3 regions of the Vibrio alginolyticus NBRC 15630 genome follow, and region 3 is predicted to be linked to each of the others. Evidence: predicted binding sites of a transcription regulator. Region 3 holds the regulator's gene; each other region holds the start of a gene.
What was found. The regulator MetJ, encoded in region 3, represses methionine synthesis genes. The targets are predictions, from matches to a motif close to TTAGACNTNTANANGTCTAA.
Positions count from the first base shown of each region.

Region 1: the regulator MetJ is predicted to act here: its motif matches at 5,475-5,494, upstream of metE (5-methyltetrahydropteroyltriglutamate--homocysteine S-methyltransferase).
Region 2: the regulator MetJ is predicted to act here: its motif matches at 2,878-2,897, upstream of metN (methionine ABC transporter ATP-binding protein MetN).

Region 1 is NC_022349.1:1,124,740-1,134,793, reverse strand. It holds gene N646_RS05055 (YgiQ family radical SAM protein) at 1-430, opposite strand, end outside; gene N646_RS05050 (sensor domain-containing phosphodiesterase) at 856-3,312, shown strand; gene N646_RS05045 (hypothetical protein) at 3,399-4,109, shown strand; gene N646_RS05040 (DUF4250 domain-containing protein) at 4,262-4,462, shown strand; partial or broken gene metR (HTH-type transcriptional regulator MetR) at 4,484-5,396, opposite strand; gene metE (5-methyltetrahydropteroyltriglutamate--homocysteine S-methyltransferase) at 5,678-7,960, shown strand; gene N646_RS05025 (GspS/AspS pilotin family protein) at 8,094-8,486, opposite strand; gene N646_RS05020 (YciI family protein) at 8,490-8,786, opposite strand; gene yciA (acyl-CoA thioester hydrolase YciA) at 8,902-9,297, opposite strand; gene N646_RS05010 (septation protein A) at 9,523-10,054, opposite strand, start outside.
Region 2 is NC_022349.1:3,094,453-3,104,506, forward strand. It holds gene N646_RS14205 (Zn-ribbon-containing protein) at 1-80, shown strand, start outside; gene N646_RS14210 (MetQ/NlpA family lipoprotein) at 207-1,016, opposite strand; gene N646_RS14215 (methionine ABC transporter permease) at 1,049-1,726, opposite strand; gene metN (methionine ABC transporter ATP-binding protein MetN) at 1,716-2,750, opposite strand; gene gmhB (D-glycero-beta-D-manno-heptose 1,7-bisphosphate 7-phosphatase) at 3,092-3,643, shown strand; gene treR (trehalose operon repressor TreR) at 3,718-4,665, shown strand; gene treB (PTS trehalose transporter subunit IIBC) at 4,842-6,266, shown strand; gene treC (alpha,alpha-phosphotrehalase) at 6,354-8,039, shown strand; gene N646_RS14245 (hypothetical protein) at 8,144-9,043, opposite strand; gene N646_RS14250 (winged helix-turn-helix domain-containing protein) at 9,175-10,054, opposite strand, start outside.
Region 3 is NC_022349.1:2,005,728-2,015,781, reverse strand. It holds gene tuf (elongation factor Tu) at 1-1,172, shown strand, start outside; gene N646_RS09185 ((2Fe-2S)-binding protein) at 1,504-1,692, shown strand; gene bfr (bacterioferritin) at 1,786-2,262, shown strand; gene N646_RS09175 (malic enzyme-like NAD(P)-binding protein) at 2,469-3,746, shown strand; gene metJ (met regulon transcriptional regulator MetJ) at 3,860-4,180, opposite strand; gene N646_RS09165 (O-succinylhomoserine (thiol)-lyase) at 4,406-5,566, shown strand; gene N646_RS09160 (bifunctional aspartate kinase/homoserine dehydrogenase II) at 5,582-7,990, shown strand; gene metF (methylenetetrahydrofolate reductase) at 8,252-9,154, shown strand; gene N646_RS09150 (PadR family transcriptional regulator) at 9,225-9,764, opposite strand.

The sequences.
Region 1 (10,054 bases), 880 kb from region 3:
GACAACGTTGAGAGTAAACCAACGTTGCTCGGTCTGGGCGTTTACCACCTTCGTTATTCGGTGTGTACGCGTCATCGTGACGAAGCTTTTTATCCGCGGTGTAACGGTTGATCATGGAGTCCATGTTACCCGCAGTGATCCCGAAGAACAGATTTGGCTTACCAAGTTGCATGAACGCATCTTTATTTTGCCATTCTGGTTGAGCAATGATACCGACACGGAAACCTTGTGCTTCTAGCAGGCGGCCAATGATAGCCATACCAAAGCTTGGGTGATCCACATAAGCGTCACCGGTTACAATGATAATGTCACAGCTATCCCATCCTAGGGCATCCATTTCTTTGCGACTGGTCGGCAAGAAAGGTGCCGTACCAAAACACTCTGCCCAGTATTTTTTGTACTCATGAATAGGAGTGATGTTATTGGTCATATTTTGCTCTCTGTTCCAGGGAGCGCGAATTATAGCGATTTGATTATCAGGTATCTATAACAAACTCATCTATTCAAGCTTAGTTCATCGAGTTTTATTTGGTTTGTAAAAATATCAATGCTCTATCGGCGATTTTCTGTCTAATTTCACCTTGAAAGCCTCATGGTTATAGATCGGTTCATGAAAAATGTCGCAATCTTAATACAAAGAATAAGCAATGGTGTGCTTATGTGGGGTAAAGCCTATAATCAAATTAGTGCATATTAAATGCAAAAGGCTGAGCTGCTCTGGAAATAGTTCTAAGTCGATAGGCTTATCGTTGACACAATCCATCTATAAAGAGGATCGGCAGGTCCCAACTGGAATGTCGCGAATTGACTGTGAATTTTGAGCCTTGGGCTAATTACAAAAAAAGGGGCTAGGGTATGAGTGAATCTACGACAACAGTGCATCCAAAAATGCAAACGACTTCCAGTCTAACTCCTGTTATAGAGTGGTCTTACGATATTGATACTCGCGAGTTCGAATGTGATCAGCAAGGAATGGCAAAGGCATTTGGGATAAGTACGCCAATAACCAGCCTAAATAACTTGTTTGATCATATGCTGATGGGGCAACAAGAAACGCTAAAACAACGAATTCTAGAAGTGGAACTCTTTGGCGGACGGGGGCGGTTTTCTTGTTGCATGATGCTAAAAAACGTTAACTTAGTGCACGTTACTATTAGTTTTGAAAGGCTCAATAAGCGCATTATCCAAGGCACTATCATTCCACAATTAACAATCACTGGTTGCGAGGAGTTAGCGAAAATTCTCGAAACGATTTTTGATTTGCCAAATGTAGGCGTTTTAGTTGCCGATGAAGATACGCGCATCTTAGGTTGTAACCGTGCCTTTGAGTTACAAATGGGCTATCAAAACCGAGATCTGGTTGGGCTTAAAACTCATATTTTCAGTACCTCTCACCATAGCCAAGCGTTTTATGATCAGCTGTGGCAGCAAATTAATGATGAAGGATGTTGGTGTGGTAACTTGCTGAGCAAAACAGCAAACGGTAGCAACCAAGCTCATCATCTTTGTATTTACCGACTTACGTTTCATTCTGGACGAATTCTCTATCTCGGATTTTCTACGGATATTTCTGCTTCGTTGTTGTGGATGAAAAATCGTTGTGAACAACAGCATGATTGGGCTGCCTTTTTACCAGCGAGGAAAGAATTTGAACTCCAATTAGCGAACTTAGCGAATGAAAGCAGAAATAAAGAACTCAACATTGTTATGACACTCAGACCCAAGTTTTCGGAGAGATACTTGCTTGAACAGCAATTAGGTTTTGCAGATTTTATTATGCGAAGTCGCTACACCAGTATTGCGGGGCAGTTATCTCGGGATGTGTTTGTCGTATGCTTGCAGACCCCTCATTGTCAATGGTTGAGCCCGGTTCGTTTGATCCAAATTGCCATGAAAGGGTTCTTTAATGAGCTTAGAAATGAAATGGGCACAAAAATGCATGCCACTATCGTTAAAGGCCAAACTGGTGTGTCAATCCTTGGCTATGATACGAACCGACCAAGACAAGCGCTAGCACATGCAGCGCAAGCGATGTTGTCCTCTATTTCCGGTGAAGGCAGCTATTTCAACTTTTACGACAGTGAACTTCACTCTGAATTAGTGAAGCGCCAACATCTCGAGGCGTTTTTGGAGGCACAAATAGAGAGTGGGCTAGTGGACGTTTACTTTCAACCGATTATCGACGTTCAAACCGGAAGAGTGGTTAAGTTCGAGGCCCTCGCACGCTTCTATGATGAAAATGATGCGTATTGTACGCAGAAGATGATCGCTATTATTGAAGATCTAGAACTCATAGCGGCACTTGATGATGTGGTCTGCCAAGCTGCGTTGAAGCACTTTCCGCGCTTACAAGAAATTTATGGCGAGGAAGTGGGCGTGACCATCAATCGCTCCCTCAATACGAAATTGGATTCTCTTCAGATCCTTCAGCGGTCGCATGATTTGATTAAAGCCAGTGGTGTAGACCCTAAGCGAGTAACTATCGAGCTAACAGAAACCGCGTATTTTGAACAAGATGAGGAGCATACTCGAGCTCTAGAGGAAGTGCGGAAAGAGGGCATTGAGATCGCGATTGATGACTTCGGTACTGGGTATTCTTCTTTTTCTTATCTAGAAAAAGGGCAGTTTGATTTACTGAAAATAGACCGAAAATTCATCAAGAACATTCATAAAGGGAGCACCAGCTATAACATTGTGAAAATGGTCACCGAGCTTGCACAGCAAATGAATGTAAAAGTGGTTGCTGAAGGCGTGGAATCTAAGCAAGAACTTCAAGTATTGGCAGAAATCGGTGTCGATTACATGCAGGGCTTTCTATTTTCTGCTGCCGTGCCTGTCGATTTGATGGATAAAGCGAACAGTTATGGGCATCTGTTCTCTGACATCGCGATTGAGTCTAAGCAAAGTGATGTGTTGCAATCTGTGAGCCATGAACAAGTCAGGTCTATGGACCCTGGAGAACCGCTCTCCTTGGCAGTGGAGTACATGAATTTGAATCCAAGCTTGCCTTTAGTTGTTCTCAATGAAAATCGTTGTGTTGGGTTAATTACGAAAGAGACGGTGAATTTACACCTAACGCCCTCGATGGGCACAGAGCGAGAAACTGAACGAGAAAGCAGAATTTGGAAACGTCCTGTTAATCAGATAATGAGCACCGAATTTGTGTTGGTTGATGAGGGTTTACCTGTCTCTGTTATTCGAGAGTTGGTTAAAACCGGCATTCGTTTCCCTTGGGTACTGTGTAATACCAAAGAAGAGTACCGTGGAGTTTTAACGCAGGAAGACGCGTTGAAGTATCTTGCCTCTCTGTGAATAAAATTGTCTTACCGTTTTAGCTCATTTGGGGGCCGACTTTCGGTGGTTTGGCGATAGTTGATTTGATATTATCGCCCCCCAAAATGACTTTTGAGCGTGCATTCAACATGATTCAACAATTGCTGGTTACTTTCCCTCCGATGCTATTTGGCGCACAAGCGCTACTGACTTTGCTTCTAATAAAGGGCGATATTTGTCCTGGTCAGCGAGGACGTCTTCATAAAATGTTGCCAGCAGTAGCTGTATTGTGGCTCGCTGTTGCGTCACTTCGCATTGAAGCATTTATGATCGTGTTTGCTATTTTCTACTTTTATTCTCAGGTTCAAACCAAGAAAACGCGTGAGAAAGGGCCACTATGGGCGATGCATTTAGCGAATGGTTTGGCCTTTGCGTATGTGAGTATTCAAGTATTTGAGCAATCAAGCTGGCCAGCATCGATAGCGATGGCGCTAATGATATTTTTCCTTGGGGCGTCATTTTCTCAATTGCTGCTTACGATAGCTCGCAGCAGATTACAGGCATTTCACCGTATTTTACCAGTTACGGGCATTGTGTCTGGAATGCTATTAGTCATCGCAACGTTGTTTGCTTCTTACCAGTTAAATGAAGCCACACTAAACGCTGCGACACAGCCGATCTTGCTGTCTTTAGCTATGCTAATTTCTTCAATTATTGTGTGGTGTTGGCATATTTTTACGCATAAGAAACCAGAAAAGGTGCAACTGAGCGTTGCCTTGCTTCTAGCACTCGCGTCGATGACGAGCCTGCAAGGTTTATTCTCTCTCGCGGCTTAACCTCTATTCTAAAGACAAAGCTAGACAGCTTATATCCAAGTGCTTTCTTGGTGCTTGGGTATAAGGTGATCACGTTTTAGATCGCACTCACTTTAAATTCGCGTGATTACTACTACGCTTGTTTATATACCTTGTCGAAGAGGAGAGTCGCGATGGATTTAAGCAATGTAGGTAATCTGGACAGCACTATTTTGCTAGGTATCGTCAACGAAAAGCTACGTTTAGAGTGCGACAGTTTTGACGAGTTAGTATCAGTGTATGAGATGGATGTAGAGTCTGTAGTCGGCAAGCTTGATATGCTCGGTTATCAGTACGATCCATTGACTAACCAATTTAAAGCATATCAACGCTAAGCCTTTCATAACCCAAATCTTTTAAGCCACCTTGATTCCGTCAAGGTGGCTTTTACATTGTAGCCTCGCGGTTGCGAAAAAAAGCTTGTAAGTAACGCTTCTCTTTCTCTGAGTGACGCGTTGCTGCAAACAAGCGACGCCATAAGCCTTGGCCGAAAGGTTTACTGGTAATAAGACCTTGGCGAGAAAATTCAGAAATCGCCCAATTGGGTAGTGCCGCCACCCCCAATCCAGCAGAGACCATCTGAACTAACATGAGAGTGTTGTCGGCTTGCTTCCATTTCGCAGGTTCTATTCCTGCTGGCTGAAGAAAGTGTTTTACGACGTCTAGCCGTTGTTTTTGAACAGGATAAGAGAGCATGGTTTGATCTGCGAGATCTTGCGGATCAATAATTTCTTTTTCCGCCAATGGGTGGTTGGTTGCGGTAATTAAACGCATTTCAAAGTCGAATAGAGGCTCGTAGTGGACTTCGGATCGAGGTTGGATATCGGAAGTAATAACAAGATCGAGTTCGCCTGCCAATAGAGCTGGGAGTGGTTCAAAGCCAAAACCAGAGGAAAAGTCCAATGTTACGCTTGGCCAAGCAAGTTGGTACTCCCTAAGTGCAGGCATTAGCCATTGGAAGCAAGAGTGACATTCAATGGCCATATGTAATCGGCCATTGACGTCCTCTTTCAAGCTCGCTAAATCATTTTCTGCTCTTGCGAGTTTCGGAAGGATATCTTCTGCAAGACGCAATAGGATTTCTCCCTCTGAAGTGAACTTCACCGGACGAGTCTTTCTCAGGAACAGTTGCCCTCCAATTCGCGCCTCCAAATCTTTGATCTGATGAGACAGTGCCGACTGAGTGAGATGCAAAGCGGTCGCTGTCGCCGTTAGAGAGCCAGTGTCTCGAAGCGAAGTGAGTGTCCGCAAATGTTTTAGCTCTATCATGAATTCCTTTCATCCTTTGTTGCTCGCTATGAACAGAATAGCAATCGTGTAAATAACTTAACGACAAAAAATGGATATGTAAACGTCTAGACGTCTATTTGTTGTTTTTATTTGCGAATCATGTCGCTTCATGATGAATTTTTTTAATAAACAAGTTGAATAAATGGACGTTGTTCTAATATCAGATGAGAGCGATAGTTTAGCCATCCAGACATCTTATTCTTTACCGAAAGATGCTCTGATCCAAACAAATTGAACAAAATTGAGAAAGGAATAGGGACATGGCGACAACGACTCACATATTAGGTTATCCACGCATCGGTGAAAAACGAGAATTAAAATTCGCTCAGGAAAAATACTGGCGCGGAGAAATTGATCAAGCAGAGCTTAAAAAGGTTGGAGCAGATCTGCGCGCTAAAAACTGGCAAACGCAAACAGATGCTGGCTTGAGTTTTGCCACCGCTGGCGACTTCGCTTGGTACGATCATGTACTGACGACCACGTTGCTATTGGGTCATGTGCCAAAGCGTCACGCTGATGGTTTCCCTAACCTGGATACGTTGTTCAAAGTGGGTCGCGGTCAATCTCAGGCGGGTTGCAGCTGTGCGGGCGCTGCGGCATCGGATATGACCAAATGGTTCAACACAAACTACCATTACATTGTCCCTGAATTCAGCAAGGACGATACGTTTGAAGTGAGCTGGCCGCAACTGTTTGAAGAAGTCAACGAAGCGCTTCAAGCTGGCCACCAAGTGAAGCCTGTTTTGCTTGGCCCAGTCAGTTACCTTTACTTGGGCAAAGAGGTCGAAGAAGGGTTTGACCGCTTAACCCTGCTACCACGCTTACTTACTGCTTACCAAGCTATTTTGGCAAAGCTAGCAAGTCAAGGTGTTGAGTGGGTTCAGATTGATGAGCCAACTTTGTCACTGGAGCTAGAAAGCAAATGGGCTGATTCGTTTAAGCTGGCCTACCAAGTGATTCGAAGCGATGTAAAAGTGCTGCTAACGACGTACTTTGACTCCGTAAGCGATACGCTAGACAAAATTGTAGAGCTACCGGTGGATGGTTTGCATATCGATTTATCTGCCGTCCCTCAGCAGCTTGACGATGTGGTTGCCAAGTTACCGGAGGGGTGGGTGCTTTCTGCTGGCGTTGTGAATGGTCGTAACGTGTGGCGTTCGGATTTAAGTGCCCAACTCGAGCGTCTACAGCCAGTCAAAGAGAAACTGGGCGACAAACTTTGGGTTGCCAGTTCATGTTCTCTTCTACATAGCCCTGTTGATTTAGCACTGGAAACAGAACTGAGCGAAGAAGTAAAAAGTTGGTTTGCCTTTGCAAAACAAAAAGTGGCAGAAGTCGCCTTGCTTGGCCGAGCGCTCGATGGTGATCAAAATGCGATTCTCGCTTGTGATACCTATAGCCAGACAATCAAAGCGCGCAAGACAGCAACACATGTGAATAAACCTCAAGTACAAGCGCGTTTAAACAACATTACCGCGTCACTTGCCGAGCGCAGCGCACCTTATGCAGAGCGTGCTGCGCATCAAGCTGAAGTATTGGGCTTGCCTTTGTTGCCAACAACGACAATCGGCTCTTTTCCTCAAACGGGTGAAATCCGGGTGCAGCGCAGCGCTTATCGTACAGGTCAATTATCTGAGTCTGAATATATCCAAGCACTTAAAGGACATATTGCTGACGCAGTAAAACGTCAAGAGGCGCTCGACCTAGATGTGCTAGTTCATGGTGAAGCAGAGCGTAACGACATGGTGGAATACTTCGCTGAGAACTTGGCGGGTTTTCAAACGACCAAATTTGGTTGGGTACAGAGTTATGGTTCTCGCTGTGTGAAACCTGCCATTGTAGTTGCTGACATTGAACGTGAAAAACCGATCACAGTTGAATGGTCGACGTACGCCCAGTCGCTAACCAGCAAACAGATGAAAGGCATGTTGACTGGACCAGTAACGATTTTATGTTGGACGTTCCCACGTGAAGACATCACACGTCAAGAAATTGCGCAGCAACTTGCTTTGGCACTACGTGATGAGGTGTCTGACCTGCAAGATGCAGGCATCAATATCATTCAAATTGATGAGCCAGCCATTCGAGAAGGTTTACCACTCAAAAAACGCGATCACAAAGCGTACTTAGAATGGGCCGTAAATGCGTTTAAGGTCTCTGCGGCAAGTGCAAAACCAGAAACTCAGATTCACACTCATATGTGTTACAGCGAGTTCAATGAAATCATTGATTCGGTTGCGGCACTCGATGCGGACGTCATTACCATTGAAACATCTCGCTCAAATATGGAGCTGCTGAAAGCATTTGAAGAGTTCAATTACCCGAACGAAATTGGCCCTGGTGTTTATGACATTCACTCACCAAACATTCCTACGGAAGAATGGATTGAAGGTTTAATCAAGAAAGCGGCAGAAAAAATTCCGGCTCAACGTTTGTGGGTAAACCCAGATTGTGGTCTGAAAACACGAAACTGGAAGGAGACAGAAGCCGCATTGGCAAATCTGGTTTCAGCGGCGAAGAAGCTCCGTGCTGAGCTGGCGTAACACATCGTTACAGCAAATAAAAACGGAGACTGTGGTCTCCGTTTTTCTATTCTTAATTGTTAACTTTCGTTTTCAGATTATTCAATAATAGCGAATCATCGTCTCGTGCCGAAAGCAACAAAAATTACTGTAGCTACTTCACCTGAGTACAAGTCTGTGCGGAAACCAACTCATCTGCCATCAACTGACCGCGAGAATTACGTACCTTAATACGATACATCAAGCCCATATCAATTTGCTTGCGAACTTCTGGGTTGCTGCAGTAGGTATAGATACTGGTATTCAGTACTTGATTTAACGGCTTTGCACCGAGTGCGCCATCGTTATAAATCATCATCATCTCTACAACATTTTTGTTGGATGAGACACGCATTATTTGCAGTGGACCGTACTCTAAAGGGAGACCCGCAGACAAAACTCCTGCTCGGTTTGATGCCATAAGCTCAAGTTGGCGCTGCTTATCATCGGTTGATGAACAGCCAGCCAGAGCACCAAATACCAAGAAAAGACACAGTAATTTTTTCATAAATTAAAACACTTTTTTGAACGGTTTCACGATTACATGATCGTAAACACCAGCCGCTACATAAGGATCGGCTTCTGCCCACGCTTTAGCATCCTCTAGAGAGGCGAATTCAGCGATGACAGTTGAGCCCGTAAATCCAGCTTCACCAGGATTGTCAGAATCTATCGCAGGCATCGGACCAGCTGTAAGAAGGCGGCCTTCGTCTTGTAGCTTTTGTAAGCGATCCAAGTGTTGTGGGCGAACGCTCATGCGTTTTTCCAACGAGTTCTCAACGTCCTGTGAAAAGATGACATACCACATAGCATAGTTCCTTAATTGGTAGGGTAAAGTGTTAATTTAACGCCTTTTTTGTGTCTCTCACAAGTGAACAACAGAAAATGTGAGATCCTTTCTAACTGTTAGCGTTGTAGGTTGACTAATTCTGAACCGGACGTGGTTTACCTTCACTGTCAATGGCTACGTAGTTGAAGGTCGCATCACAAACCATGAAGCGTTCGCCAACACCGTGAGCTTTGACGGGTTTGACCCATACTTCCAAATCGACACTCATGGATGTGCGGCCGATCTTAGTGCATTCGCCGTAGCAGCATACGACATCGCCCACACCAACAGGTTTTTTGAACGTAATGCTTGATACCGAAACGGTGACAACGCGACCACAAGAGATCTCTTTTGCCAGAATCGCGCCCGCTAAGTCGAGCTGAGACATTATCCAACCGCCAAAAATATCGCCATTGGCGTTTGTATCTGCAGGCATTGCAAGGGTACGAAGCAGCATTTGACCTTTCGGAGAGCTAATTTCTTGACTCATTGTGACATCCTAAATCTTAAAGGCGCTCAAACTAAGCGCCAACATAGTAAATACCTAGAACCAAAGGTCCTTAAAAAACCGCAGATACCGGACCAGAGAAAGTTGATTTACAGCAGCAAGAATGGTCTGAAAACGGTACGTTGTTTGAGCGGTTTACTGATACATGGAGCAAAACAGCGACCCTAAGGTCGCTGTGAAGTCGCGGATTATAGCAAAACTGAGTTTTTAATCATCAGTGGACACATCGGATGAGTTATTTTTTTGTTCTTTTGGCATGTGTTTATAAATGTAAAAGCCAGTCGCAATCATGTAGGCAAATGTCGCGATCAACATTCCAAATACTTTGAAGTTAACCCAAACATCCAACGGCAATTCGTAAGCAATATAAATGTTTAGGCCAGCGAAGAATGAGAAGAAGCCAACCCAAGCCCAGTTAATCTTTGCCCAAACAGCGTCAGGTAACGTAATTTCCTTGCCTAGCATACCTTTGATGGCTGATTTTCCCAATGCGTGGCTCACTGCTAAGCCAATCGCCAGAATCGCGTAAATGATGGTGACTTTCCACTTTATAAAATTGTCGTCGTGGAAGAAAAGGGTCATGCCGCCGAAGATAGTGACGATAACAAATGTTATTAGCTGTATCTTTTCGACTTTCTTATATAGCGCATAGGTGACGACAAGCTGAATGGCTGTTGCTACGATCAGTGCACCTGTCGCCACGTAGATGTCGTACAGCTTGTATAAAGCGAAGAAAACG
Region 2 (10,054 bases), 1.1 Mb from region 3:
AGCCACTACATGACATATTTCATTTTAAGTGTGATGACTGCCGAATCGTGTCGAATATCTCTTGGGACCACCTTAAGTAGCGAATTGAAGCTACTTAAATGGTTAGATAGAGAAATAAAAAGGGCTGATGTTTTTACATCAGCCCTTTTAGGTTTAGAACGTTTACGTTTGGAACGTTGTTTTCGGTCATGTTTTGAAAAGTGGGATTACCAACCTTTCACAACACCACCTTTGAACAGCTCTTTTGCCGCTTCGTAAACTTCTTCCGTTTGGTAAGCTTTTACGAAGTTTTGTACGTTTTGCGCATTAACATTTTCTTCGCGAGCGACAATTAGGTTTACGTATGGTGAGTCTTTATCTTCAACGAACACGCCGTCACGCTCTGGCGATAGGTCGATAGAGCTTGCGTAAGTGGTGTTGATGATAGATAGCGTTACGTCATCCAGTGAACGTGGAAGCTGTGGGGCTTCTAGTTCAATGATTTCGATATTTTTAGGGTTGCCTACGATGTCACGTACTGTAGCGAGTAGACCAACGCCATCACGTAGCGTAATCAAACCTTGTTGCTCAAGAAGCAGTAGTGAGCGACCTAGGTTAGTTGGGTCGTTTGGTACTGCGATGCGTGCGCCATCTTGAATTTCATCAATTGATTTTACTTGCTTTGAGTAACCAGCAATAGGGTAAACGAATGAGTTACCCGCGATAGCCAGTTTGTAGCCGCGGTCTTTCACTTGTTGGTCTAGGTATGGTTTGTGCTGGAACGCATTCGCGTCTACTGAACCATCATCCAGAGCGGCGTTTGGTGTTACGTAATCGGTAAATGTTACTAGCTCAACGTCTAGGTTGTATTTCTCTTTTGCTACTTTAGCGGCAACTTCGGCTACTTGTGCTTCAGCACCAGCAATAACGCCAACTTTTACTTTGTTTACGTCTACTTCTTTGTCGCCGCAACCCGCTAGAGCAAGAGCAGAGGCGGCCGTTGCTACAGTCAAAAGACCTTTAAGGCTAAATTTCATCTTTATCTCCTTATAATTTGTATTTTTGATGCTTATCTGTGGTCTACACGGCGCACCACTGCGTCGCCGATAGACTGAATAATCTGTACTAGAACAATCAACATCACGACAGTCACGGCCATGATAGTTACATCGTAGCGGTGGAAACCGTAACGAATGGCTACGTCACCTAGGCCGCCGCCGCCTACCGTACCCGCCATAGCTGAGTAGCTAACGAGAGTGACCAAGGTAATCGTTACTGAGTTAACAATAGTCGGCATTGCTTCAGGTAGTAGAACTTTTGTGATGATCTGTGTTGGTGTCGCCCCCATTGACTGCGCTGCTTCCACCAAGCCTGTCGGTACTTCTAATAAAGCACCTTCAATAAGACGAGCGACAAAAGGAATGGCGCCAATAGTCAGTGGGACGATTGCTGCGGTTGTGCCGATAAAGGTTCCAACTAGCATTTTTGTCACTGGAATAATCGCAACCATCAGTACGAGGAATGGCACTGAACGACCAATGTTAACGATAGCGCCTAAGCCGCTATTTAGTTTGGTGTTTTCAAGTAGGCCGCCTTTCTTAGTAATATGGAGGATTACGCCTAATGGAATACCCACAGCAAAGCCGACTAATCCGGCAACCGCAACCATGTAAAGCGTTTCCCACGTTGCACCTAAAAGTAGTTTGCTGTTTAAACTCAGCCATTCAGAAATCGTATTAAAGGACATAACCAAGTACCTCTACTTTTACGTTGTGCTTACGCAGGTATTCAAGAGCTGCGTTGTCATCTTCTTCGTTACCAAATAGCTCTGCGACCATCATGCCGAATTTCACGCCACCAGCGTAATCAAGGTCGGAACTCAAAATACTCACATCAATATTGTATTTACGAGAAATTTGCGACATTAACGGTGCATCGACGGTTGCGCCAGTAAACTCTAAGCGAACCAACGGGTAGCTGCCATCAACACGCTCTGCTTGCAGACGTGCTTGGTAATCTTCAGGAATGGAAAGATCCAGCGTTGAGCGAATGAATTGGTGTGCTAGCTCTGTCTTAGGGTGCGCAAAAATATCGCCAACGGTGCCTTTTTCCACCAGCTCACCACCACCGATGATTGCTACTTCGTGACAGATGCTTTTTACGACTTCCATTTCGTGAGTGATAAGTAAAATCGTGATGTTGAGTTTGCGGTTGATCTCTTTCAATAACTCAAGGATAGATTGAGTTGTTGCTGGATCTAGTGCGCTAGTGGCCTCATCACAAAGCAGCACGCTAGGATCGGATGCCAATGCACGAGCAATTGCCACACGCTGTTTTTGTCCGCCACTTAAGTTAGATGGGTAGCTCTCGTGTTTGTCGGCTAAGCTTACAAGCTTTAGCAACTCAGTTACTTTTGCTGTGATTTGCGATTTGTCTTTACCTGCCAGTTCTAGTGGCAGTGCTACATTATCAAACACAGTACGAGACGAAAGCAGGTTAAAGTGCTGGAAGATCATGCCAATGTTACGGCGTGTTTCGACTAGTTGTTTTTTGCTGAGTTTGGTTAGATCTACACCATCAACGATGATGGAACCAGAGGTCGGTGCTTCTAGCATGTTGACACAGCGAATCAGCGTACTTTTACCAGCACCTGATGAACCGATAACACCAAAGATGGTGCCTTTGTCGATGTGTAGGTTAATGTCTTTCAGGGCAAGGATTTCCTTACTGCCTTGGTAGAACACTTTATTGACGTTTTTTATTTCTATCATGTTTCAACCTGCCCAAAGATACGGGGAACTTCGCTGTCAAAAACGGCCTTTGACAGAACTTAATGTTGAGCTTTATCTCAATTTTCAGTTGATGCTATGGGTTAAGCAGAATGAAGTCAATAGATATTTTTACGTCTAGACGTCTAAATGTATGGATGTTCTGTTTTGAAACGAAGATGTATAGATAACAAGCAGGAGGTAGACGGCGGGGCACCCTCAGATTTACCGATTCTTGCCCAACAAATCAACCGTTTTGTCGAGGCCTAGAATGAATTAGATAGTGTTGAAGTTTATAAGGTATGTAATAATCTGATTAAACCGAGTTAATAGAGAAATACGTTTTGGCAAAACCTGCTGTTTTTATCGATCGTGATGGCGTGATAAACGTTGACCACGGCTACGTTCATGACGAACATGATTTTGAGTACATTGATGGTGTATTTGAAGCGACGAAAGCGCTAAAAGATAAAGGCTACCTTCTAGTGTTAGTGACGAATCAATCGGGCATCGCACGCGGTAAATTCAGTGAAGACCGTTTCTTGTCTCTGACTCAATGGATGGATTGGAACTTTGCTGATAATGGTGTTGAGTTCGATGGTATCTATTACTGTCCACATCATCCAGAACATGGCATTGGCGAGTACAAGCAAGATTGTGAGTGCCGTAAGCCAAAACCAGGCATGTTCATTTCTGCGCGTGACTTCTTGAAGATCGACATGGAGAAATCTGTGATGATCGGCGATAAAGCTGAAGACATGATGGCAGCAGAAGCGGCAGGCGTTGGCACTAAGATTTTGGTTCGCACTGGTAAGCCAGTAACGGAACAGGGCGAAGCCATTGCAACGGTAGTATTAGATAGCATTGCAGATGTGCCTGCGTACTTAAACAAGTAATCTTCATTACTGACTGAGATAAGGGAAGCCACTGCTTCCCTTTTGTTTGATTCCTTCTTTTAATCTGAACACTTATGAGCAAAAAACTCACCATTCTTGATATCGCAAAATTGGCAGGCGTGGGCAAATCAACAGTAAGCCGTGTGCTTACTAACGATCCAAAAGTGAAACCGCAAACGCGTGAGAAGGTAGAGCAAATCATTCGTGAATCAGGCTACGTCCCATCAAAGTCGGCGCAGTCGATGCGTGGTGGCAGTCAAAAGGTTATTGGGGTTATCATCTCCCGTTTAGATTCACCATCAGAAAATCGCGCCGTTGGTACCATGCTCAATGCTTTGTATTCCGCTGGTTATGATGCGGTGATCATGGAGAGCCAATTCGATCGCGATAAAACCAATGAACATTTGGATGTGCTTAAACGTCGCAACGTCGATGGGGTGATCGTGTTTGGCTTTACTGGATGTGATGAGCGAGCATTGGCGGAGTGGGGGAATCGTATCGTCGTGATCGCGATGGACACGCAAATGGTTTCTTCGATCAACTACGACAACCAAGGTGTGATAGACATGGCTTTGTCTCATCTTGAGCAGCAATCTTTATCTCACATTGCTTATATTGGTGTTGATCCTGAAGACAAAACCACTGGCTTAGCTCGTCTAAATGCTTATAAAGCTTGGTGTCAACGCAAGCAAATTGCACCTTGTTTCCAAACGGGTAAGTTGAGCCATGAAAGTGCTTATCAGTTGGTAGACAAAGTCCTTCAATCTGATACTCAGGCCATCGTGTGCGCCAGTGACACTATCGCGTTGGGCGTGATTAAGCGTCTTCAAGAGTTAGGCCGTGAAGACGTGGTTGTGACAGGTGTTGGTGGTAATGAATTGCTCTCTTTCCTTTTCCCTAAAGTATTTAGTGTCGATCCAGGTTATACCCTTGCAGGTGAGAAGTCCGCTAACATGCTGATCAATCAATTAAATGGCGATGAGGAAGTGGTTCACTTTACTCAACAGCCTATCGTTTGTTAATCCACACTAAAACGATCTGCTCTAAAATTATACTGTGATCATTCTCAATTAATGGGACTGTTCCCATTTTGTTTTTTGTCTTCGAATGGCAATATTAAAATTAAGAAATGGGAATGTTCCCATTTATAAAAACAAAATGATGAATCGAATGTATCCAATACAGGGTGGACAAAGTTATGAGTAAGATTGCGCGTAAAGACGTGGAGCGTCTTATTGAGCTGGTCGGGGGGCCGGACAATATTGCCAGTGTAAGTCACTGTTTAACTCGCTTGCGTTTTGTTCTAAATGATACGGACAAAGCAGATACGAAACAGTTAGAAACATTACCGATGGTGAAGGGCTGTTTTACCAACGCAGGCCAGTTCCAAGTGGTTATCGGTACTGAAGTGGATGAAGTTTACAAGGTACTGATCGGACTGACGGGTAAAAGTGAAGCCAGCAAAGACGAAGCGAAGAACGCTGCTCGTCAAAACATGAATATCGTTGAGCGTGGTATTTCCCACCTTGCAGAAATCTTTGTACCACTGCTACCTGCGATCATTACCGGTGGTCTGATCCTTGGCTTCCGTAACGTGATTGGCGACATCAAGATGTTTGATGGTCAAACGCTAACGGAAATCAGCCAGTTTTGGGCAACGGTACACTCTTTCCTATGGCTAATTGGTGAAGCAATCTTCTTCTTCCTACCAGTTGGCGTGTGTTGGTCGACAGTGAAAAAACTCGGCGGTACTCCGATTTTGGGTATCACATTGGGTGTCACGCTGGTTTCGCCGCAGTTAATGAACGCTTACCTAATTGGTAAGCAAGTACCTGAAGTTTGGGACTTTGGCTTATTCGCCATCGAGAAAGTGGGCTATCAGGCGCAAGTGATTCCAGCAATGCTTGCTGGTATGGCTCTGGCGTTTATTGAAACCAACTTAAAACGCATCATTCCGTCTTACCTTTACCTAGTGGTCGTGCCGTTTGTCTCAATCATTGTGTCTGTGATTCTTGCGCACTCTATCATTGGTCCATTCGGTCGTATGTTGGGTGACGGCGTTGCTTTCGCAGCAAAAGCAGCCATGACGGGTGACTTCGCAATGATTGGCTCAACCATCTTCGGCTTCCTATACGCGCCATTGGTCATTACTGGTATTCACCACACCACCAACGCGGTAGACCTTCAACTGATGCAAGAGCTAGGCGGCACGCCAATTTGGCCTCTGATTGCGCTTTCAAATATTGCTCAAGCGTCTGCGGTCGTCGGCATCATTATCATCAGTAAAAAACACGGCGAGCGTGATATCTCAGTGCCTGCAGCTATCTCTGCTTACCTTGGTGTGACTGAGCCGGCGATGTACGGCATCAACTTGAAATACAAGTTCCCAATGCTGAGCGCAATGATCGGTAGTGCGTGTGCTGCTGCTATTTGTGGTAGTGCGGGCGTAATGGCGAACGGTATCGGAGTGGGCGGTTTGCCTGGCATCTTATCTATCCAACCGCAGTTCTGGGGCATTTTTGCTTTGGCTATGTTAGTCGCAATGCTGGTACCTGCCGCATTAACGTTAATTCTTTATAAGCGTGCACAAGCCAAAGGTGAGCTTGAGCCTGCAAACGCGTAATTCTATTTGAGGCAGTGACTTGGCTGCCTCCGCCTATTTTTCTTTTCAAATTTTAAGTTTCCGATTACTGGTAAGTGAGTGTTAGAAATGGCTATGACCAAGCATGATGAGAGCTGGTGGAAAACCGCAACCATCTATCAAATTTACCCAAAAAGCTTTTGTGACAGTGGCAGTAAAGGCACGGGCGACATCAAAGGGATCATTTCTAAGCTGGATTATCTTAAGCATCTTGGTGTGGATGCGATTTGGCTGACGCCGGTTTACCAATCACCAATGATCGACAACGGTTATGACATATCCGATTACTACTCGATCAACCCTGAGTTCGGCACTATGGAAGATTTCGATACTTTGCTAGCAGAAGCGCATCAGTTGGGCATTCGTATTATCATGGACATTGTAGTGAACCACACGTCGACAGAACACAAGTGGTTCCAATCCGCACTGGGTGATAAAAACAGCCCATACCGTGATTACTACATTTGGAAAGATCCGGTAGATGGTGTAGAACCAAACAACTGGCAATCTAAGTTTGGTGGTAACGCTTGGGCGCTGGATGAAAAAACAGGCCAGTACTATTTGCACCTTTTTGCTAAAGAGCAAGCGGACTTAAACTGGGAAAACCCAGTAGTGCGTGAAGAAGTGAAAGAAGTCATCAGCTTCTGGGCAGAAAAAGGAGTGGATGGTTTCCGTCTCGACGTTATCAACCTGATTTCCAAGCAGCAAGATTTTCCAAGTGACGATATTGGTGATGGTCGTCGTTTCTACACGGATGGTCCACGTGTGCACGAATACCTTCAAGAGATTAGCGAATCTGTGTTTCAAAAATACGGCAGCGTGACGGTGGGTGAAATGTCTTCCACCACACTAGAGCACTGCCAGCAATATTCTTCGCTAGACGGCAAAGAGCTATCCATGGTGTTCAACTTCCATCATCTGAAAGTCGATTATCCAAATGGTGAAAAATGGACCAAAGCGCCGTTTGATTTCATTCAGTTAAAACAGATCTTCAATCATTGGCAAACGGGCTTAAATGGCAAAGGGTGGGGGGCGCTGTTCTGGTGTAACCACGACCAGCCACGCGTTGTGAGCCGATTAGGTAACGACGAGCAATACCGTGTTGAATCTGCCAAGATGCTTGCGGCATCAGTGCACATGATGCAAGGCACACCTTATGTTTACCAGGGGGAAGAGATCGGCATGACCAACCCAGGTTACACCGAGATCAGCCAGTACCGTGACGTAGAAAGCACCAACATGTATGACATTATGGTCAACCGTGATGGTGTATCACACGAGGAGATGATGGCGATTTTGGCGCAGAAGTCGCGTGATAACTCACGTACACCAATGCAATGGAACTGCCAAAAGCACGCTGGTTTTACCGAAGGCACACCGTGGCTTGAAGTGGCGCAGAATTACTCTGAAATCAACGCAGAAGCAGCGGTTGCTGATTTGAACTCGGTGTTCTACTTCTACAAACGTTTGATTGAGCTACGTAAACAGGTTCCGGTGATCACCGATGGCCGTTATGAAGATTTACTGCCAGAGCATCAACGCATTTTTGCTTACGCTCGCCAGAACGACAAACAAACGCTGCTGTGTATCAATAACTACTACGCTGAAGAGGTGGAATGCGTTCTGCCAGAACGTTTTGAACTGAGTAAAGCGAAAAACTTGCTATCCAACTATCAAAACTCAGCGAGCGCAGTCGCGTCAAACCATCAAGTGTTACGACCTTACGAAACTCGTATTTTATTGATAGAAGAATAAACTCGGGTGTCATCACCCCTAGGATTGATGTTCGAGATGAAGGCTTTGGTGTGCTCCCCAAAGCCTTCTTTTATTGAGATGCCGTATCTCTAAAAGATGCGAGCTTATTTTGTTTCAATCGCTGTTAGCTGCACTTTCTCTTCGTTGATTTGTACTTGTTGTACTTTTAGTAGTTCGATTTGCTCAATCAGACCTAAGCTCGGATTAAACCAACGTTCTGCCGAAGTGGCGAACTCCATTGAGTCCATATCATCACAGTTTAGGTTGTAGATGTTCTCTTCCATCAGGTATGCCGCTTCAATTTTCTTGCCTGAGATCGAGAACGCTTTACGCATACCAGTCTCTCGGATTTGCTGTTGCCAAACCACTTGGCAAGATGCTGTCATAGGAAGGTTTTGTACCCACTCATGATCTTCAAAACGGTCTAGAAGGTTGTGAACTGCGTAGCCTGTAAGAGTGGTTTGCAGAGACATAGTTTCTTCACCGATGTCAATATTCGGGCTTTTCTCTTTTACGTCGTCACCGTTTAGGCGGAAAATCGGACCGCTGTGCATAAGCATGGCAATAAACTGATGACCAATGAAATAAGCGTCAGTGATTTCATGGAGTGCACCATCTGATCCTGCAAAGTAAAGCGTATTGCTCTCTTCGTCGTCGTTGTACTGCTCGTCTGAATAGTAGAACTGTTCGGCGCCGTAGTTCACCAAGTCATTAACCAACTGGACCATTGCCTCGCTGTTTGGGATTTGTGCCAATGCTGCCAATATTTGCTCGCTATCCATCGCTTGGAAGCTCAGTTTCATGTCGCCCTCTGGTTGGCCATCCAAGCTAAACGAATAGCTCAATTGTGTGTTTGGTACAGGAGCGAAGATTGAGTTGTGAATCGAGACGTCGAAACTTTCTTGAGGCATTTTGTTTGGATTCGCACTGCCAGAAGACGAACCTCCGCCACAGCCGTAAAGAGCCAGAGTTGCTGCTGCGATAAGCGTCATTTTGTTTAGCATGGTTTACATTCCTGATTGATAAGGCCGTTTCATGTTGGGCCGTTGCTTGAATGCGAGCATGCTAAGTTCAGTGAGAGAAAAAGGGCAAAAAACAAAAGCTAACAGGGGTTAATGAAAGCTTAATTTTATATTTAGGTCTTTGTTTTGTTTGGGGTTATTTCGTTGGCTACGTTAGTGCAATACTCGTTAATGAGCGCTTTCCATCGGCTTATGATTTCTTGATCGGTCACACTAACATGCAACGTTTTCCACGGTTGGAGGCAAGTCTCTTTTGATTCAGATTGAGAAAGACGCTCAAACAAGGTTTCGGAAGGTAAAACGCGCAGCAGCGCCACCAGTGATTCCATGTAGTTGAGACGGAACTGTTCAAGTTTGTTCTGCTTATAAGCAATGTGAGACACAAAGGTATAAATCAGTGCGTTTTGGATACGTGAGTCGCCATCTGGTGTCGTTAACAGAGCTTTTGCCCTGTCTAAGTTACCTAATTTGAAATGCAATAGACCTAACCAGAGGCTCAGCTCATCTGGCAAAACATCAAACGACGATTGTACTTGAGTTAAATACGCTTCCAGCTTTTGATGTTCGTGCTCGTATAAGGCGAGATGTCTTGCCGTTGTTATAGCCGCAAACTCATCAGATTGTCGGAGAGGTTGGCTAGAAAAGGCATTCTCGAATAACATTTTTTTGTGAATATCCGAAAGCTGCCACGTACTTGCCGAAGGTGCAGGCAGATTGAAGTATTGCGCGACATCCGAGTGCATTTGGAAAATATCCGATTGTAAGTCAGATAAACGCAGTGTGTACTCATTGCGAAACGCTAGCTTGCCCGTCGCAGGATAAATAAGGTTCATCTGCGCTTTCAAGATGCCCTGTTTTGTGCCGTCTTTTAACTCGATATTGAGCTCGTAGTCGCTGGTCTGCATGTTTCGTGCGCCAGGGAAATATGGCGCATGACCGATAGGATCAAGAAAGTAACTGGGAGCATCTTGGTTGGCGATGTCGGTGTATGGA
Region 3 (10,054 bases):
AATTTGAACGTACGAAACCGCACGTTAACGTTGGTACTATCGGCCACGTTGACCACGGTAAAACAACTCTAACTGCAGCTATCTGTACTACTCTTGCTAAAGTTTACGGCGGTGTAGCTAAAGACTTCGCATCTATCGATAACGCTCCAGAAGAGCGTGAGCGCGGTATCACAATCGCAACTTCTCACGTTGAGTACGACACTCCATCACGCCACTACGCACACGTTGACTGTCCAGGACACGCTGACTATGTTAAAAACATGATCACTGGTGCTGCACAGATGGACGGTGGTATCCTAGTTGTTGCTGCGACAGATGGCCCAATGCCACAAACTCGTGAGCACATCCTACTAGGCCGTCAGGTTGGTATCCCATACATCATCGTATTCATGAACAAATGTGACATGGTTGACGATGAAGAGCTACTAGAACTAGTAGAAATGGAAGTTCGTGAACTTCTATCTGAATACGATTTCCCAGGTGATGACCTACCAGTTATCCAAGGTTCTGCACTAGGCGCACTAAACGGCGAAGAGCAGTGGGAAGCGAAAATCGTTGAACTAGCAGAAGCTCTAGATACTTACATCCCTGAGCCAGAGCGTGCGGTAGATCAGCCATTCCTAATGCCTATCGAAGACGTATTCTCAATCCAAGGTCGTGGTACAGTAGTAACTGGCCGTATCGAGCGTGGTATCCTAACTGTAGGTGACGAAGTTGCTATCGTAGGTATCAAAGACACTACTACAACTACATGTACTGGTGTTGAGATGTTCCGTAAGCTTCTAGACGAAGGCCGTGCAGGTGAGAACGTTGGTGCACTTCTACGTGGTACTAAGCGTGACGAAGTTGAACGTGGTCAAGTACTAGCTAAGCCTGGTTCAATCACTCCACACACTAAGTTCGAATCAGAAGTATACGTACTGTCTAAAGATGAAGGTGGTCGTCACACTCCATTCTTCAAAGGCTACCGTCCACAATTCTACTTCCGTACAACTGACGTAACTGGTGACATCCAGCTACCAGACGGCGTAGAAATGGTAATGCCAGGCGACAACGTACAGATGACTGTAGAGCTAATCGCACCAATCGCAATGGACGAAGGTCTACGTTTCGCGATCCGTGAAGGTGGCCGTACAGTAGGTGCTGGTGTTGTTGCTAAGATCTTCGACTAATTCATAACGAATTAAACGAAATCTTGCACTGTTCTTCTTTTTGAAGAAAGCGCATCGAAAAGGGAAGCTTAGGCTTCCCTTTTTCATTTCTAGATTACATTTAGTTATAAGTGTTGAAATAAAAGACGTCACTTTTTCGATTTAAAAACAGAGTTTTACCGACTTTATTTCTTAACGCTTTTACTCACCCCTCTTAACCCTTTGATCTTTTCCTGCAGCGGTAAAATCGTTATAACCAAATATTCTGAGCGGACACCATAATGCGACTGGTAACAAGAACTATTCTTGTTTATATTGTTTGTCACAGATTAGTTTTATAGGTTTTTTGAGTATGTACGTTTGTCTTTGCCATGGTGTCTCCGACAAAAAAATCAGGAAGTTGGCGATAGATGAAGGCGTAACAGATATTAAAGGAATCAAAAAGTGCACGGCATTGGGCAGCCAATGTGGTAAGTGCATCAGACAGGCCAAGGAAATTTTAGCGGAAACTAGTTACACGGAATTTAAACAAGCCAGCTAATTGCTGTAAGTATGCAGTAATTATTTGCCTTACATTTTGACACCTTCTCATTTGCTTCTACATTTAAATGAAGCCAAAGAGGAGGGTTTTGTCATGAAAGGCGATCCAATCATCATTCAACATCTCAATAAAGTGCTCGGTAACGAGCTCGTCGCTATTAATCAGTATTTTCTTCATGCCCGAATGTATAAAGACTGGGGCTTAAAGCACCTAGCAGACAAGGAATATCACGAATCTATCGATGAGATGAAACATGCCGATCATCTAATTGAGCGTATTTTGTTCCTTGAAGGCTTACCGAACCTACAAGATTTAGGTAAGTTGATGATTGGTGAAGATACCAAGGAAATGCTCGAGTGTGACTTAAAGCTTGAAATGGCGGCTATTCCAGATTTAAAAGATGCGATTGCTTACGCTGAAGACATTCGAGATTATGTGTCTCGAGATTTATTCCAAGACATTCTTGAAGATGAAGAAGAACATGTTGATTGGCTAGAGACGCAACTTGGCTTGATTGAAATGTCTGGTATTGAGAATTATCTCCAAGCGCAATACGTGGACGAAGAGTAACGATACTATCTAAGTTTGCATACTCCAATAATAGTAATAAGAAAGAGCACCTGACTCGAAAATCGGGTGCTTAACCCCGTTATCTGGTCTAATCTCTTTTATTATCGGCTTTTTAAGGATATTGCTCGCAATCTTGCCTATGAAGTTTGATTTCTATCCGATAGAATTTATGCCCCCTTACCTAAAAATAAAAAAGAGAAACGTCCATGTCTGAAGACAACCACCAAGCAGCCACTCCAGAAGAAGAACATCGCCAAAAAGCATTGGATTACCATGCTTATCCAACTCCAGGAAAGATTGCTGTCGAACTGACAAAGCCTGCGGAAACGGCGGGTGATCTTGCCCTTGCATACAGCCCAGGAGTTGCAGAGCCAGTGCGTGAAATCGCACAAAACCCGGATAACGTGTACAAGTACACTGCAAAAGGGAACATGGTTGCTGTTATTTCTAACGGTACCGCTATTCTAGGTCTAGGTAACCTAGGTCCACTTGCATCTAAGCCAGTGATGGAAGGTAAAGCGTTACTGTTTAAGCGTTTTGCAGGTCTTGACTCTATTGATATTGAAGTTAAGCACCGCACGATCGATGAATTTGTTGATACTGTTGCGAGCATTGCAGACACTTTTGGCGGTATTAACCTTGAAGATATTAAAGCACCAGACTGTTTTGAGATTGAAAAGCGTCTGATTGAACGTTGTGATGTACCAGTATTCCACGATGATCAACATGGTACTGCTATTGTAACGGCAGCGGGTATGCTGAATGCAATCGAACTTCAAGGTAAGAAACTTGAAGATTCAACAATTGTTTGTCTTGGCGCTGGCGCTGCCGCTGTAGCGTGTATGGAGCTTCTGATCAAATGCGGCGCAATGCGCGAAAAAATCTACATGCTAGATCGCAAAGGTGTGATTCACACTCGTCGTGATGATCTTAATGAATATAAGCAGCTATTTGCGAACAATACAGATAAGCGCACACTAGAAGACGTGATTGAAGGTGCAGATCTGTTCCTAGGTGTATCTGGTCCAAACCTATTGCCAGCGGAAGCGTTGAAGTTGATGGCAGATAAGCCAATCGTATTCGCATGTTCTAACCCGGATCCTGAAATCAAGCCGGAACTTGCTCACGCAGTTCGTGATGACTTGATCATGGGTACTGGCCGTAGTGATTATCCTAACCAAGTTAACAACGTATTGTGTTTCCCATTTATTTTCCGCGGTGCTCTTGATGTGCGTGCAAGTGAAATCAATGATGAAATGAAACTTGCAGCCGTTGAGGCGATTCGTGAGCTAGCAAAAGAGCCTGTACCTGAAGCCGTATTGAAGGCTGCAGGTGTTGATAAGCTAGAGTTTGGTGCGGACTATATTATTCCAAAACCAATGGATTCACGTTTGCTACCACGTGTTGCAAAAGCGGTTGCTCAGGCGGCGGTTAATTCAGGTGTAGCTCGTATCGAGATGCCTGAAAACTACATGGCAGAGTAATATATCTTTCAGATGTGATACACAAAAAATGGGACGCTATTGCGTCCCATTTTTTATGTCATTCATTTGGCTCGAGGCAAGAGTTATTACCTGAAACCTCTTATCAGGCTTTTTTATTCTTCGTCGAATGACTCAAATTCGATGCCCATTTCCGTCATCAGCGCTTTTACTTCTGTTGGAATATCATCAGGACGGTCTTTACGAAGGTCTTCATCTGTCGGAAGTGGCTGACCTGTGTACGCGTGCAAAAATGCCTCGCATAGCAATTCGCTATTGGTTGCATGGCGTAAGTTATTGATCTGACGGCGAGTACGCTCATCAGTTAGCACCTTTAAAACTTTTAGCGGGATAGAGACGGTAATTTTTTTTACTTGTTCGCTTTTTTTGCCGTGCTCTGCATATGGGCTAATGTATTCGCCATTCCAGTCAGCCATTGCACACCTTCATTTATGTAATCGGTTAAAAATAATTTAGGTGCTGATTTTAGCTGCATTTACCGCCATAAGCAAAGACATATAGACGTCTAGAAGTGTTGACGTCTCATTTTTTGACGAGTAAAGTGAACATAACAGCAAAGGAAGCGTGTTGATCACTTTATGTTACTCATTAGATATAGCGCATTCCTATTTAGAAGTCATTACCCGTGAAAGGATACACCCATGAGCACTCGCAAACCTGCGACCATTGCAGTACGCACTGGTATTGAATCAGACAGCCAATATCATGCTGTCGTTCCACCTATTTATCTTTCCACTAACTATGGTTTTCCTGCTTTTGGTGAAGTGCCCAAGTATGATTACACACGATCTGGTAATCCAAACCGCGGACTGTTGGAAAGTGCACTATCTGAACTTGAGTCTGGAAAAGGAGCGGTTGTTACTAACTGCGGTACGTCGGCATTAAATTTATGGGTTTCCGCTTTTCTCGGCCCAGATGATCTCATTATTGCTCCTCACGATTGTTATGGCGGCACCTATCGTCTTTTTAATACCCGAGCTAGCAAAGGCGATTTTAAGGTTCAGTTTGTCGATCAATCAGACGAACAGGCTTTAGATGCTGCATTGGCACAAAAACCAAAACTCATTTTGCTAGAAACTCCGTCAAACCCTCTGGTTCGCGTAGTGGATATTGCAGCTACCTGTGAAAAAGCGAAACAAGTCGGCGCGTTAGTTGCGGTGGACAATACCTTTTTGACACCCGTGTACCAAAAACCTTTAGAGCTAGGTGCGGATTTTGTTATCCACTCCACAACAAAGTACATCAACGGTCATTCGGACGTAATTGGTGGGGTAATCATCACCAACACAGAAGCGCATGCAGAAGAGCTTGCATGGTGGGGCAATTGTATTGGTGCAACGGGCACACCTTTCGATAGTTACATGACACTGCGAGGTATTCGTACGCTTGGTGCTCGTATGAAAGTACATGAAGAGAGCTCACAGCAGGTACTGGCTTACCTACAAAAACAAGCGTTAGTTAAAACTATCTATCATCCAAGCCTGCCGGAACATCCAGGTCATGACATCGCTAAAAAGCAGCAAACGGGCTTTGGCTCTATGTTGAGTTTTGAGTTTGCTGGTTCGTTTGAGCAGTTAAAGGTGTTTGTGAAAGAGCTCCAACTGTTTTCATTAGCTGAATCATTAGGTGGTGTAGAAAGTTTGATTTGCCACCCAGCATCCATGACGCACCGTGCAATGGGTGAGGAGGCGCTGGCGGAGGCTGGGGTCTCTCATCAACTATTGCGTTTGTCTGTCGGTTTGGAAGATGCACAAGACCTCATCACAGATTTAGAACAAGCGTTCGCTAAAGCTACCCAGTAATAGGAGACGATAACAATGACTGTACAACGTCAGCTGCATAAGTTTGGTGGCAGTAGCTTAGCAAACCCAGAATGCTACTTACGCGTTGTGGGTATTCTCAAGGAGTATTCGACAGAAAATGATCTTGTGGTCGTCTCTGCTGCAGGAAAAACCACTAACCGCTTGATTGAGTTTTTGGAAGGGTTAAGTAAAGATGGCCGAATTGCGCATGAAGCGCTTCAAAGCTTGAGACAGTTCCAAACTGAGCTAATAGAAAGCTTGTTGGAGAGTGAAGCAAAAGAAGAGCTGTTAGCTTTATTACATGATGAGTTCAGTACTCTCTCGGAGCTGACTGCACCACTCACTAATGCGCAAAAAGCCGCGGTACTGGGGCACGGAGAAGTATGGTCTGCTCGCCTATTGGCCGCGTTATTATCTCAACGTTCTATCCCTGCGGTTGCACAAGATGCACGAGCGTTTTTACGTGCAGAAGCGGGAACTCAACCAGAGGTTGATCGCGCTCGTTCATACCCTTTAATTAAAGAGATCCTCGCGCAGCATAACCATAAACGAGTGGTAATTACTGGCTTTATGGCTCAGAACGAGGCAGGAGAAACCATTCTACTTGGTCGTAACGGCTCTGACTATTCTGCAACGGTCATAGGCGCGCTTGCTGAAGTCAGTACTGTCACGATTTGGAGTGATGTTGCTGGTGTCTATAGTGCCGATCCACGTTTGGTGTCTGATGCTTGTTTATTACCGTTACTTCGATTGGATGAAGCCAGTGAACTTGCTCGCTTAGCTGCCCCAGTGCTACACAGTCGTACGCTTCAGCCTGTGGCGCAAAGTACCATGGACCTTAATCTCAAGTGTAGCTATCTGCCAGAGTCGGGTTCTACTCGTATTGAGCGTGTATTGGCATCTGGTCGTGGCGCTAAAATTATTACTTCACTGGATGATGTTTTATTGGTGCAGTTGTCTTTCATGCATGGGCACGACTTCGAAAAAACACAGAGTGATGTATTACAAGCGTTGCAGCGCGCGCAATTAGAGCCATTGGCATTTGAAGCTCAATCCGATCAGCATACGCTACGCTTGGCTTACACCGCAGAAATCGCCGGTGGTGCATTGAAACACTTGCAAGAGCTTGCGGTAGAGGCAGAAATTAAGCTAAAAGAAGGTTACTCGCTCTTAGCTGCGGTAGGTGCAGGCGTTACGAAAAACGCCAATCATTGCTTTGGCTTTTATCAAAAGCTAAAGCACTCTCCGGTAGAATTTATCTCTGAAACAGACTCAGGGCTGAGCCTAGTCGCTGTTTTGCGCCGTACTGATACCGAGGCGTTGGTTCAAACGATTCATAGCCAGTTGTTCCAAGCGCAAAAACGCGTGGCAGTGGCTTTATGTGGCAAGGGTAATATTGGTTCTAGTTGGTTAAATTTATTTGCGACGCAAAAAAGTGAGCTCGAAAAACGTCATGGTATGAGCTTTGATCTTGTCGCGGTTGTGGATAGCCAAACCTATTGGTTCGATGAGCAAGGTATTGAGGCGGTGAGTGTTGCTGAACGATTTGATGATGAAAGCATAGCAAACAATGGGGATTGGCTGGCACGTTTGGGAGCGCTTAAAAGCTACGATGAAGCCGTCGTGCTTGATGTTACCGCGAGTAAAGATTTGGCTCAGCGCTACGCAGAAATCGCACAGCAAGGCATTCATTTGATTTCCGCCAACAAAGTGGCCGGTTCCGCAGATAGTCAGTACTACCATCAGGTTCAAGATGCATTCGCTAAAATTGGTCGTCATTGGCTATACAACGCAACGGTTGGTGCTGGGTTACCGATAAACCATACCGTGCGAGATCTTCGTGAAAGTGGGGATGAAATCGTCGCTCTATCGGGGATTTTCTCGGGGACGTTATCATGGCTGTTCCAACAGTTTGATGGTTCTGTGCCATTTAATGATTTAGTCGATCTTGCTTGGCAGCAAGGGTTAACCGAACCTGACCCTCGTTCTGATTTAGATGGCTCCGATGTAATGCGTAAGTTAGTCATCTTGGCTCGAGAATCGGGCCTAGATATAGAACCAGACAGCGTTAAAGTTGAGTCTTTGGTGCCAGAAGAATTAAGAGAACTGAGCTTAGATGATTTCTTCGATAATGGAGCATTGTTGAGTGAAATACTTCAAGAGCGTCTGACAAAAGCACAGAGAAACGATCAAGTGCTTCGCTATGTGGCGCGTTTAGAAAAAAATGGTAAAGCAACGGTGGGAGTCGAAGCGTTATCTCGTGAGCACGCGCTCGCCAACTTATTGCCATGCGATAACATTTTTGCCATAGAGAGCAAGTGGTACAAAGATAACCCTCTGGTCATTCGAGGACCAGGCGCAGGCAGAGAAGTGACAGCCGGCGCTATTCAATCCGACCTCAACCGATTGGCTGGTTTATTTTAAAGTTGCGATTGACCTAAAAACCCTGGAATTAATCCAGGGTTTTTATTCCCCTATCAGTGCCATACTGAAGTCATAACCCGTGCAAAATGGCGAGATGATGCTCAAGTAGAAACTTGAACTATCTTCATTATTAACTTGAGAAAAATTCATAATTACAAGGTTGACATTAAATCGTATTCAATACATTCTGTAGACATATAGACGTCTAAACGTCGATTTTAAGGATTTGTTTTCGTGGCGGAGTGCCGCAGGGAGAGTAAGATGGGATATACGCACGCAGGCCATATCGACGCCTTGAACCAGAATATTGCTGAGTTATCAGATAACATCAATGTATCGTTTGAGTTTTTTCCGCCAAGCAGCGCTAAGATGGAAGAAACACTTTGGAATTCAGTGCACCGTCTTAAAACGCTTCAACCTAAATTTGTTTCTGTGACTTACGGTGCGAACTCCGGCGAGCGTGACAGAACACACTCCATCATTAAAGAAATTAAAGCAACAACCGGATTGGTTGCCGCTCCCCATCTCACTTGTATTGATGCGACTCGTGAAGAGTTGATTAATATTGCCGATGATTATTGGAACAATGGTATTGAAAATATCGTCGCTTTGCGTGGTGATATTCCTCCAGGTGGCGGTGCGCCTGATATGTATGCCTCGGATTTGGTTGAGCTGCTGAAATCACGCCACGATTTCGATATCTCCGTTGCTGCATTCCCTGAGGTTCACCCTGAAGCTAAAAGCGCTCAGTCTGACTTATTGAACCTAAAACGTAAGGTAGATGCAGGTGCAAACCGTGCTATTACTCAGTTCTTTTTTGACGTTGAGTCTTACCTGCGATTCCGTGACCGTTGTGTCGCAGCAGGAATTGACGTAGAAATTGTGCCAGGAATTTTGCCTGTATCGAACTTTAAGCAAGCGTCTCGCTTTGCGGCACAGAACAATGTGAAAGTACCAGGATGGATGAGCAAACAATTCGATGGCTTGGATGATGATCCGGTGACTCGCCAGCTTGTAGGAGCTAGCCAAGCTATTGATATGGTGCGTGTACTGAGTCGTGAAGGGGTTAAGGATTTTCACTTCTACACACTAAACCGTGCAGAGATGACTTACGCGTTATGCCATACGTTGGGTGTTCGTCCTCGCGCAGTAGTCGGTGCGTAAATCTGGTTTCAAAAAGATAAAAGGCTTGCCAAGTGGCAAGCCTTTTTCGTTTTATCAAAGCAAAAGGAGTTTAACCAATCACTTCAAGTTCAGTTAGAACTTCTTCTGCCCAAGTGATCCAAGTTTCACGTAACAGAAGGTTACGGCGAAGCGTTAGACGTTCTAGGCGAGCTTGTTTATCTAAAGTTGACGGCGTTGCGTAGTAAGCCGCTTCAATTTCTTTGTAGTGAGAAACCAGTTTGCGAGACTCTTCAACTAGCTCGGCGAGTTGGTCACGGAATGGAGCCGCAGGTTGAACGGCACATGCCATCAATTTCGCTGAAAACTCATCACGAACTGTTGGGTGTGCAGTTGGTTGATCAAACCACTCTCCTAAAGCGCTGCGACCAGCGTCTGTAATGGAGTAAACCTTGCGGTCTGGTTTGCCTTCTTGGGGTTCTAATACGCAAGTAACCAGTTCTTTCTCAGCCATTTTGTTGAGTTCACGGTACACCTGTTGGTGGCTTGCTTTCCAGAAGTAACCGATGCTAGCAGAGAATTCTTTAGTGATATCGTAACCGGTTGCGTCGCGAGTGCTAAGAACAGTTAAGATTACGTGTGGTAATGACATGTCTTCAATCCAAATGGTCAATAAACTTGTAAACAAGCTACTTATACTTTCAGCTGCGCTCTTACTGGCACTTGAGTTTTTTAATGTATAAGTAGCACCAACAATGTTGGTCCTGTCACCTTAAAGCCGTTTATCACCTAGAGAGATGGGGAGTCCCATCAAGGCTGGAGCAGGTATGATTGGATTTATGAGCTCTCAGCAGGCAAGTAGTATATAAATAATAAGCATGAAGTGGAATAGTAGGACAAAATTACCCTAAAAAACTAACATAATAATCAATAGTGTTAACT